Regions from separate parts of the Serratia sp. ID 25-353 genome, predicted to be linked through region 1. Evidence: predicted binding sites of a transcription regulator. Region 1 holds the regulator's gene; the other holds the start of a gene.

Evidence for each region. The regulator ArgR, encoded in region 1, controls arginine synthesis, uptake and breakdown. The targets are predictions, from matches to a motif close to ANTGAATAAAAATACANT.
Region 2: argA (amino-acid N-acetyltransferase) is a predicted target of ArgR. The motif match lies at 2,140-2,157, and genes of this name have one in related genera.

The regions. Positions count from the first base shown of each region.
Region 1 is NZ_CM139236.1:3,799,203-3,803,620, reverse strand. Features, by position in the region: gene mpl (UDP-N-acetylmuramate:L-alanyl-gamma-D-glutamyl-meso-diaminopimelate ligase) at 1-700, shown strand, start outside; gene yhcN (peroxide/acid stress response protein YhcN) at 889-1,152, opposite strand; gene yhcN (peroxide/acid stress response protein YhcN) at 1,273-1,536, opposite strand; gene argR (transcriptional regulator ArgR) at 1,940-2,410, opposite strand; gene mdh (malate dehydrogenase) at 2,875-3,813, shown strand; gene ACYF6X_RS18350 (helix-turn-helix domain-containing protein) at 3,880-4,140, opposite strand; gene ACYF6X_RS18345 (DNA-binding protein) at 4,322-4,418, shown strand, end outside.
Region 2 is NZ_CM139236.1:4,038,079-4,042,496, forward strand. Features, by position in the region: gene mltA (murein transglycosylase A) at 1-36, opposite strand, end outside; tRNA gene ACYF6X_RS19440 (tRNA-Met) at 253-329, shown strand; tRNA gene ACYF6X_RS19445 (tRNA-Met) at 387-463, shown strand; tRNA gene ACYF6X_RS19450 (tRNA-Met) at 530-606, shown strand; gene amiC (N-acetylmuramoyl-L-alanine amidase AmiC) at 697-1,950, opposite strand; gene argA (amino-acid N-acetyltransferase) at 2,172-3,515, shown strand; gene recD (exodeoxyribonuclease V subunit alpha) at 3,553-4,418, opposite strand, start outside.

The DNA.
Region 1 (4,418 bases):
GCAGGTGATGGCGATGGGCTGCTGGAGCGAGCAGGAGCTGGTGGGGGAAGAGGGTACCTGGCGCGCGCAGAAGCTGACGCCGGACGCCAGTCATTACGCGGTGTTCCTCGACGGCGAACAGGTCGGTGAAGTGAACTGGGCGCTGGTGGGCGAGCACAACATGCATAACGGCCTGATGGCCATCGCCGCCACCCGTCATGTCGGCGTACAGCCGGCGGACGCCTGCCGCGCGTTGGGCGATTTCATCAATGCCCGCCGCCGCCTGGAGCTGCGTGGCGAAGCCAACGGCGTCACGGTTTACGACGACTTCGCGCACCACCCGACGGCGATCCTCGCTACCCTGGCCGCGCTGCGCGGCAAGGTCGGCGGCACGGCGCGCATTCTGGCGGTGCTGGAACCGCGCTCCAACACCATGAAAATGGGCATCAGCAAAAACGATCTGGCGCCTTCGCTCGGCCGTGCCGACGAAGTGTTCCTGTTCCAGCCGCACCACATTCCGTGGCAGGTGGCGGAAGTGGCGGATGCCTGCGTGCAGCCGGCGCACTGGAGCGCGGATCTCGACACGTTGGTGGACATGGTGGTGAAAACCGCACAGCCGGGCGATCACATTCTGGTGATGAGCAACGGCGGTTTCGGCGGTATTCACGATCGTCTGCTGGACGCGCTGGCGAAAAAGCAGGAACCGAAAGTCACCTACTGATCGCTCAACCACATCAAGGGCCGCGTTCGCGGCCTTTTTTTCGCCCATAAAAAAGCCCTCGCGAGCGAGGGCAACGGGGTTCGTCGGATAGGACGACGAGAGGGTCTCTGGGAAATCGGCGTTTGCGTCAGAACTCGGCAGTGGCAGTGACGAGGGTAATCAGCTCTGCAAAGCCGTTCCCAGAGTTGTTATTTGTAAATCTCGGCGGTGGCGTGGTAGTTGCCTTCGTTACGCGCTTCGATCACGCGGTAGGCGGTCGCGCCTTTAGCGTCGGCTTTCTCCGACAACGCCTGGCGAATGTCGGTCGGCGCGCCGTCGATGCCGCTGACGGTAATGGTGCCGATAGATTGCAGGTTGGCGGTCTGATCGTTAGTCACCAGCTGGGCGGCAGACGCGCCGAAGGCGATGACAGACAGCAGGCCGAATGCAGCAAGAGTAGTTTTCATGTTCATGGTAGCGATCCTTGGTCATAACAGCCTGGAAGGGCTTGGCAGCGATTTTTATTCTTGAAGGCCGTTACGACAGCGTTTGATTCCAGAGATGTATTGCCCGTTGCCGGGTAATGCCGGTACTTATTTGTAGATTTCAGCGGTTGCGTGGAAGTTGCCTTCATTGCGGGCTTCGATCACGCGGTAAGCGGTCGCCCCTTTGGCGTCAGCTTTGTCGGACAGCGCCTGACGAATGTCAGAAGGCGCAGCGGCGACGCCGCTCACGGTGATCACACCGGCCGGCTGCAGTTTTGCGGCCTGAGTTGCGTCAACAGATTGTGCTGCGAATGCACCAAATGAAAGCATGGACAGAACGCTCAGGGTTGCAACGGTAGTTTTAATTTTCATCATCTCACCTCATCGTATTCTTTTATCAGTTCCAACGAACTGTGATTCAGTTCACGGAAATGAGTATACAGCTAGTAACGTGAAAAATTAATAGTTCGCTAACAGTTGCTAGTGAAACTTTAACCTCATGATCCTTATTTTTTATAACCACAAGGAATAAAAAACGCTCATAAAACGATCTTTTGATGTTAAATTTATGTAATTTCAATGAGGTAAGTGCTTTTGACCAAAAGTGCGGAAGATCACAGTGGGTACTGCTGGTTACATGGAGATGTCATGGAAATGTGTTCCTGAGGGATAAAAAAGCAGTGTTAAACGCGGTGGCGGGTAGGAAAGGTAAGGCGAAGGTTAAAGAAGCGCTAACAAAGTGCGGGCTACAGCCGTACTTTGTTAGCGCCAGGTTTCACAGCTCTTGCTCGAATACGCCCAGAATAGCTTCATGCAGTTTCTGAGCGGTAAAGCCGTTGGACGGGGTGACGAAAATCGTATCGTCGCCGGCAATCGTGCCGAGGATGCCCTGGGATTTACCCAATGAGTCGAGCAGGCGGGCGATCAGCTGTGCGGCGCCTGGGCTGGTGTGGATCACCACGACGGCGTCGTTATGGTCGACGTCCAGCACCAGATTCTTCAATGGGCTGGTAGTGGTCGGCACGCCGAGTTCGGCAGGAAGGCAATACACCATTTCCATTTTGGCATTGCGCGTACGTACCGCGCCGAACTTGGTCAGCATGCGCGATACTTTGGATTGGTTAATGTTTTCGAAGCCTTCTTCTTGCAGCGCCAAAACGATCTCGCCTTGAGAACTGAATTTTTCTTCTTTCAATAACGCTTTGAACGTCTTGATCAGATCTTCCTGTTTTGCGGGATTACGCATTTTGCACCGTGGAATGTTGATAGTGGAAGTCATGATTATGCATATAGATGAATTTTTATGCAACAAAGGCCGACCCAAAGAAAATAAACATGACCGGGCGGCGAGGAAAGGGCGCCATTTTAACAAAATCCGGCCGCGATGAATATGCCCTTTTGGCGACGGAAAATCGGCCTGCGGTGGTAAATAAAATGTTATTAAAATGATGTTGTTCTGATGTTGCGTAAGGGTGTAATGTAACGGCCGGTTAACTTGCTCGTGAATAACCTCGCACTATTTTTGATTAGTGTGCGCTATGCCCTTCATGCGTAAGCGATTTAATCTAAAATGGGCGCGACAGCGGCCGTTTTATTACACCTGCAGGCAAGAATTGGCTAATTTATTGTTTTTAAAGGTGTAATAACTTAAGGTCCGTTACCAACACATTCACGGCGCTTTATATATTTAAGATAATAAAGGAGTATAGGATGAAAGTTGCAGTTCTCGGTGCTGCTGGCGGTATCGGCCAGGCCCTCGCCCTTCTACTCAAAACCCAGCTTCCTTCAGGTTCTGAACTCTCTCTCTACGACATTGCCCCTGTTACCCCAGGCGTTGCCGTCGACTTAAGCCACATCCCAACCGCAGTTAAAATCAAAGGCTTCAGCGGCGAAGACGCGACCCCGGCTCTGCATGGTGCGGACGTGGTGCTGATTTCCGCCGGCGTGGCCCGTAAGCCAGGCATGGATCGCTCTGATCTGTTCAACGTTAACGCCGGCATCGTGCGTAACCTGATTGAGCAAGTGGCGAAAACCTGCCCGAAAGCCTGCATCGGCATCATCACCAACCCGGTTAACACCACGGTCGCCATCGCGGCGGAAGTGCTGAAAAAAGCCGGCGTTTACGACAAGAACAAACTGTTCGGCGTGACTTCGCTGGATATCATCCGTTCCAACACCTTCGTGGCCGAGCTGAAAGGCAAGCAGCCGGAAGAGCTGAACGTGCCGGTCATCGGCGGCCACTCTGGCGTGACCATCCTGCCTCTGCTGTCGCAGATCCCTGGTGTGAGCTTCACCGATCAGGAAGTGGTGGATCTGACCAAACGCATTCAGAACGCCGGCACCGAAGTGGTGGAAGCCAAAGCCGGCGGCGGGTCTGCAACGCTGTCCATGGGCCAGGCGGCCGCCCGTTTCGGTCTGTCTCTGGTGCGTGCGCTGCAGGGCGAGAAAGGCGTGGTGGAATGCGCGTACGTTGAAGGCGACGGTAAATACGCTCGCTTCTTCGCGCAGCCGCTGGTGCTTGGCAAGAACGGCGTTGAAGAACGCAAAGATATCGGCACCTTAAGCGCCTTCGAGCAGAAAGCGCTTAACGAGATGCTGGACGTGCTGCACAAAGATATCGAGCTGGGCGAGAAGTTCATCAATAACTGATCGTTGCCGATAGTCAGCCGATAAACGCCGCCGGACGCTGTTCCGGCGGTTTTTTTTGCTCCGCGTTCACGATTTTATGCGTGCCTTACGATCCAGGAGGCAATCGTTGTGCGGATCGTAATAGCGGCTTGGCCAGATTTCCGAAGGGTGGATGCCTATCGCTTCGGCGATCAGCCATTCCCCCTTCGGCCACGGGCGCGATAGCGCGTTGGCCAGCGTCGATGAGCTCAATCCGGCCTTGCGCGACACTGCCGCCAGCGTGGTGCCCTGCTTGCGTAGCGCCGCGATGATATCTGCCGGGTGCCAATCTGGGTTCCTTGAATTCATGTTTACATTCCTTTTCTGATTAGCCAAAGTTGCGTTAGTGGTATAACTAACGGGTCAAGGTTAAGTGCTTGAACAACGTGAAACGCTCATTAGGAAACCAGAATACCATTAAATTTCCTAAAAAATACCCGAGTAATTTCCAAAAAATGACGTTGCCCACTATTGCCCAGAGATGATGGCTATGAAAAACGAGTGGTTTGCCGCCAAGGAACTGACAGGCATCGCAGGATTACCCTCCTCACCACAGGGAATCAATCTGATGGCCCGGCGCGAAGGCT
Region 2 (4,418 bases), 240 kb from region 1:
CCCGCCCAGCAGGTATTTGCCCCAACATCCTTTCATCGCGCACACTCTCAAACTGATATGATCTACCGGCTGAACGATAACAAACGCTCATTGATAAAGGAATCGCTGCAAATAAAAAAAGCCGCACGGAGGATGGTGATGAAAAAGAAGGCAAATTGCGGGCAAATCCAGCAGAAAAACGGGTTTAGGCCAATAAAATGCAAAAAGGGTTTGCAACAAAACGCACGGAGAGTATAGTGCGCATCCATCGGACGCGGGGTGGAGCAGCCTGGTAGCTCGTCGGGCTCATAACCCGAAGGTCGTCGGTTCAAATCCGGCCCCCGCAACCAACCGATGCCGCATTGGCGGTATTTGCGTTTGGCTTCGATAACAAAGTATTATACGGACGCGGGGTGGAGCAGCCTGGTAGCTCGTCGGGCTCATAACCCGAAGGTCGTCGGTTCAAATCCGGCCCCCGCAACCAACCGAATGTCGTACCAGCGGCATAACATGAAACGGTGGTTTCGTAGTAATACAGCATCAAGACGGACGCGGGGTGGAGCAGCCTGGTAGCTCGTCGGGCTCATAACCCGAAGGTCGTCGGTTCAAATCCGGCCTCCGCAACCAACTCTTGATGAAAACAGACAAGCACCCTGACGGGTGTTTTTTTGTATCTGCAATCCGCAAAAATAGCCGGACTCGCGCCCGGCCCTGCTTCTATCGGCTCGCCAGCGCGCCGCCGTTGGCGAAATAAGCCTTGATGCCCGCCAGAATCGACTCCGCCACCTGCTGCTGGAAATGGCTGGTGCGCAGCTTGCGCTCCTCTTCGATATTGCTGATAAACGCCGTCTCCACCAGGATCGACGGGATATCCGGCGCCTTCAACACCGCAAAACCGGCCTGATCGACGCGATTCTTGTGCAACCGGTTGATTTTCCCCATCCGATTCAACACTTCCTTGCCGAACTTCAGGCTGTCGTTGATGGTCGCGGTCTGGATCAGATCGAACATGGTGTGGTCGAGATAACGGTCGCCGCTCTTGCTGACGCCGCCGATTTGGTCCGAGGCGTTCTGCGTCTGCGCCAGGAACTTGGCCGCCGAGCTGGTGGCGCCCTTGGTGGACAGCGCGAACACCGATGAACCGCGCGCTGCGCGGCTGGTAAAGGCGTCGGCGTGAATCGAAACGAACAAATCCGCGCGCTGCTTGCGCGCCTTGGCGACACGCACTTTGAGCGGGATAAACACGTCTTCGTTGCGCGTCATGAATACTTTCATGTTCGGCTCGCGCTTAATCATGGCGCTCAGCTTGCGGGCAATCTGCAATACGATGTCTTTCTCGCGCGTCTTGTACTTGCCGATAGCGCCGGGATCTTCACCACCGTGGCCAGGATCCAGCATGATGACGATCGGCCGATCGCGCCCCGCTTTGCCGGCCTGCGGCGCTTCCGGCGGCAGCGTGCGCTCCAGATCGCCCTTGTTGTAATCTTCCAGTAACGCCAGTAGTGGATCATACTCCTCGCCGCTGCCGCCGCCCTTGGTCGGGTAGAGATCCATCACCAGACGGTTGCGATACTCCGGCACCGGCGCCAACGTGAAAATATGCGGGCTGACGCTCTGCTTGAGCTCCAGCACCAGCCTCACGGTATTCTGATCGAACTGGCCGACGCGCGCCTGCTTGAGATACGGATCGTCGGCGCGCACCTGCCCGGCGATGCCTTTCAGCACGCTGTTGAGGTGGACGCCTTCGATATCCACCACCACGCGATCGGGATTAGTCAGGGCGAACTGTTTGTATTTCAGTTCGACGTTGGATTCCAGCGTGACGCGGGTATAGGTGGAGGACGGCCAGACGCGCACGGCGATCACGTGCGATGACGCAGCGAAGCCCGTGCGACTCACACTCAGCAACCAGCTGGCGGCAACCCCCTGTAATAAACGACGGCGGCCCAGATTGTGATTAGAGTTTGGCATGCGGCTCCGGCAGTAATAGCTGTTTACAACAGATGAAAAAAACACCAATGAAATGGGGATGCCGAAAACTTTAACCAATCATTCCAGCCCTGTCATCAGAAAATCTTTTTATGGTTTTTCAATTTATTAACGATTTAGCACCCTTAGCGCACTTCTCATGACGATTTCTTGCTTGCCATCGGCACAATAAAAGAATAAAAATACAAAAATACCGTATAAATATGCAAAAGAGGTTTGTCGTGAAGGAACGTAGTACAGAGCTGGTGCAAGGATTCCGTCACTCAGTCCCCTATATCAATGCCCACCGCGGCAAGACGTTTGTCATCATGCTCGGCGGGGAAGCCATCGAACACGAGAATTTCTCCAACATCGTCAACGATATCGGGCTGCTGCATAGTCTGGGCATTCGCCTGGTGGTGGTTTACGGCGCACGGCCGCAGATCGACGCCAATCTGGCGCAGCATAACTATGAGCCGATCTATCATAAGCACACCCGTGTGACCGACGCCCATACGCTCGAACTGGTCAAGCAGGCCGCCGGTTTGCTGCAGCTGGACATCACCGCCCGGCTGTCGATGAGTCTCAACAACACGCCGCTGCAGGGTGCGCACATTAACGTGGTCAGCGGCAACTTCATCATCGCGCAACCGCTGGGCATCGATGACGGCATCGACTATTGCCACAGCGGCCGCATTCGCCGCATCGATGAAGACGCGATCCATCGCCAGCTCGACAGCAACGCCATCGTGCTGATCGGCCCGGTCGCGGTTTCGGTCACCGGCGAGAGCTTCAACCTGACTTCGGAAGAAGTGGCTACCCAGTTGGCGATCAAGCTGAAAGCGGAAAAAATGATCGGTTTCTGCTCCTCGCAAGGCGTGACCGACTCGGAAGGCAACATCCTTTCCGAGCTGTTCCCCAACGACGCGCAAAAGCGCCTTGAAGAGCTCGAGGAAGGCGGCGACTACCATTCCGGCACCGTGCGCTTCCTGCGCGGCGCGGTGAAAGGCTGCCGCAGCGGCGTGCGCCGCAGCCACCTGATCAGCTACCAAGAGGACGGCGCGCTGGTGCAGGAGTTGTTCTCGCGCGACGGCATCGGCACCCAAATCGTGATGGAAAGCGCCGAGCAGGTGCGCCGGGCAACGATCAACGACATCGGCGGCATCCTGGAACTGATCCGGCCGCTCGAACAGCAGGGTATTCTGGTGCGCCGTTCGCGTGAACAGCTGGAGATGGAAATCGACAAGTTCACCATTATCGAACGCGACAACCTGACCATCGCCTGCGCGGCGCTGTACCCGTTCTTAGAGGAAAAAATCGGTGAGATGGCCTGTGTCGCAGTGCATCCCGATTACCGCAGCTCATCACGCGGCGAAATGCTGCTGCAGCGGGTAGAAAATCAGGCGCGGCAGATGGGGCTGAAGAAGCTGTTCGTGCTGACCACCCGCAGCATCCACTGGTTCCAGGAGCGCGGATTCACCCCGGCGGAAGTCGACGTGCTGCCGATGCAAAAGCAGGCGCTGTACAACTACCAGCGCCGTTCCAAAATCCTGCTGGCCGATCTGTAATCCCCGCGGCGCGGCCGTTGCCGCGCCCCTTCAACGCTTACTCCGTCGCCTGCAGCCGTTCAGCCAATCCGCTGCGACGCTGGGTCGGCATGCGAATGGCCCGCAGCAACACCGCCTCCGTGGTATACAGCGAGAGCTGCTTACGTGCGCGAGTGATCGCGGTATAGACCAGCTCACGCGTCAGCACCGGCAGGAAGTGATTCGGCAACACCAGGACCGTATGGTCAAACTCCGATCCCTGAGATTTGTGCACCGTCATGGCATAGGCGGTTTCATGTGCCGGCAAACGGCTCGGCTGCACCGACTTGATGCTGCCGTCCGGCAGTTGGAAATGCACGCGCAGATCGCCGTGCTCATCCGGCAGCGTGATGCCGATATCCCCATTGAACAGCCCCAGCGCGCTGTCGTTGCGGCCGATCATCACCGGCCGCCCCCGGTACCAGCGGCCGAGCACGCCCGGTTTGCGGTCGATCAGACCGGCACGCTGCAGCCCGAGCTCAATACGATCATTCAGGCCGGCGACGCCGAACGGCCCTTCACGCAGCGCGCACAGCACTTGAAAACGGCCAAAGGCCGCCAGCACCGCCGCCGCGTCCGCGCCTTCGGCGGTCAGCCGCAAATAGTCGCGATAGCCCGCTACGCAGGCATCCAGCAGCGCCTGATACTCTTCGCTCGTCGCCAGCGCATAGCCCGCGACATCGTCGAAACTGCCGTTTAATGCCGCCAGCGCGCGATCCCCCGCACCGGCGTTGACCGCCAACGCCAGCTGACCGATGCCGGAACGGGTATCGAAACGGTAGCTCTTGCGCAGCAGACACAGGCTGTCGCGCACCGCCGCTTCCGCGTCGGCCTGCCGCCCTGCGAGCGCACAGCCGGTCAGGCGGCTCAGTTCTGCTGCACGCG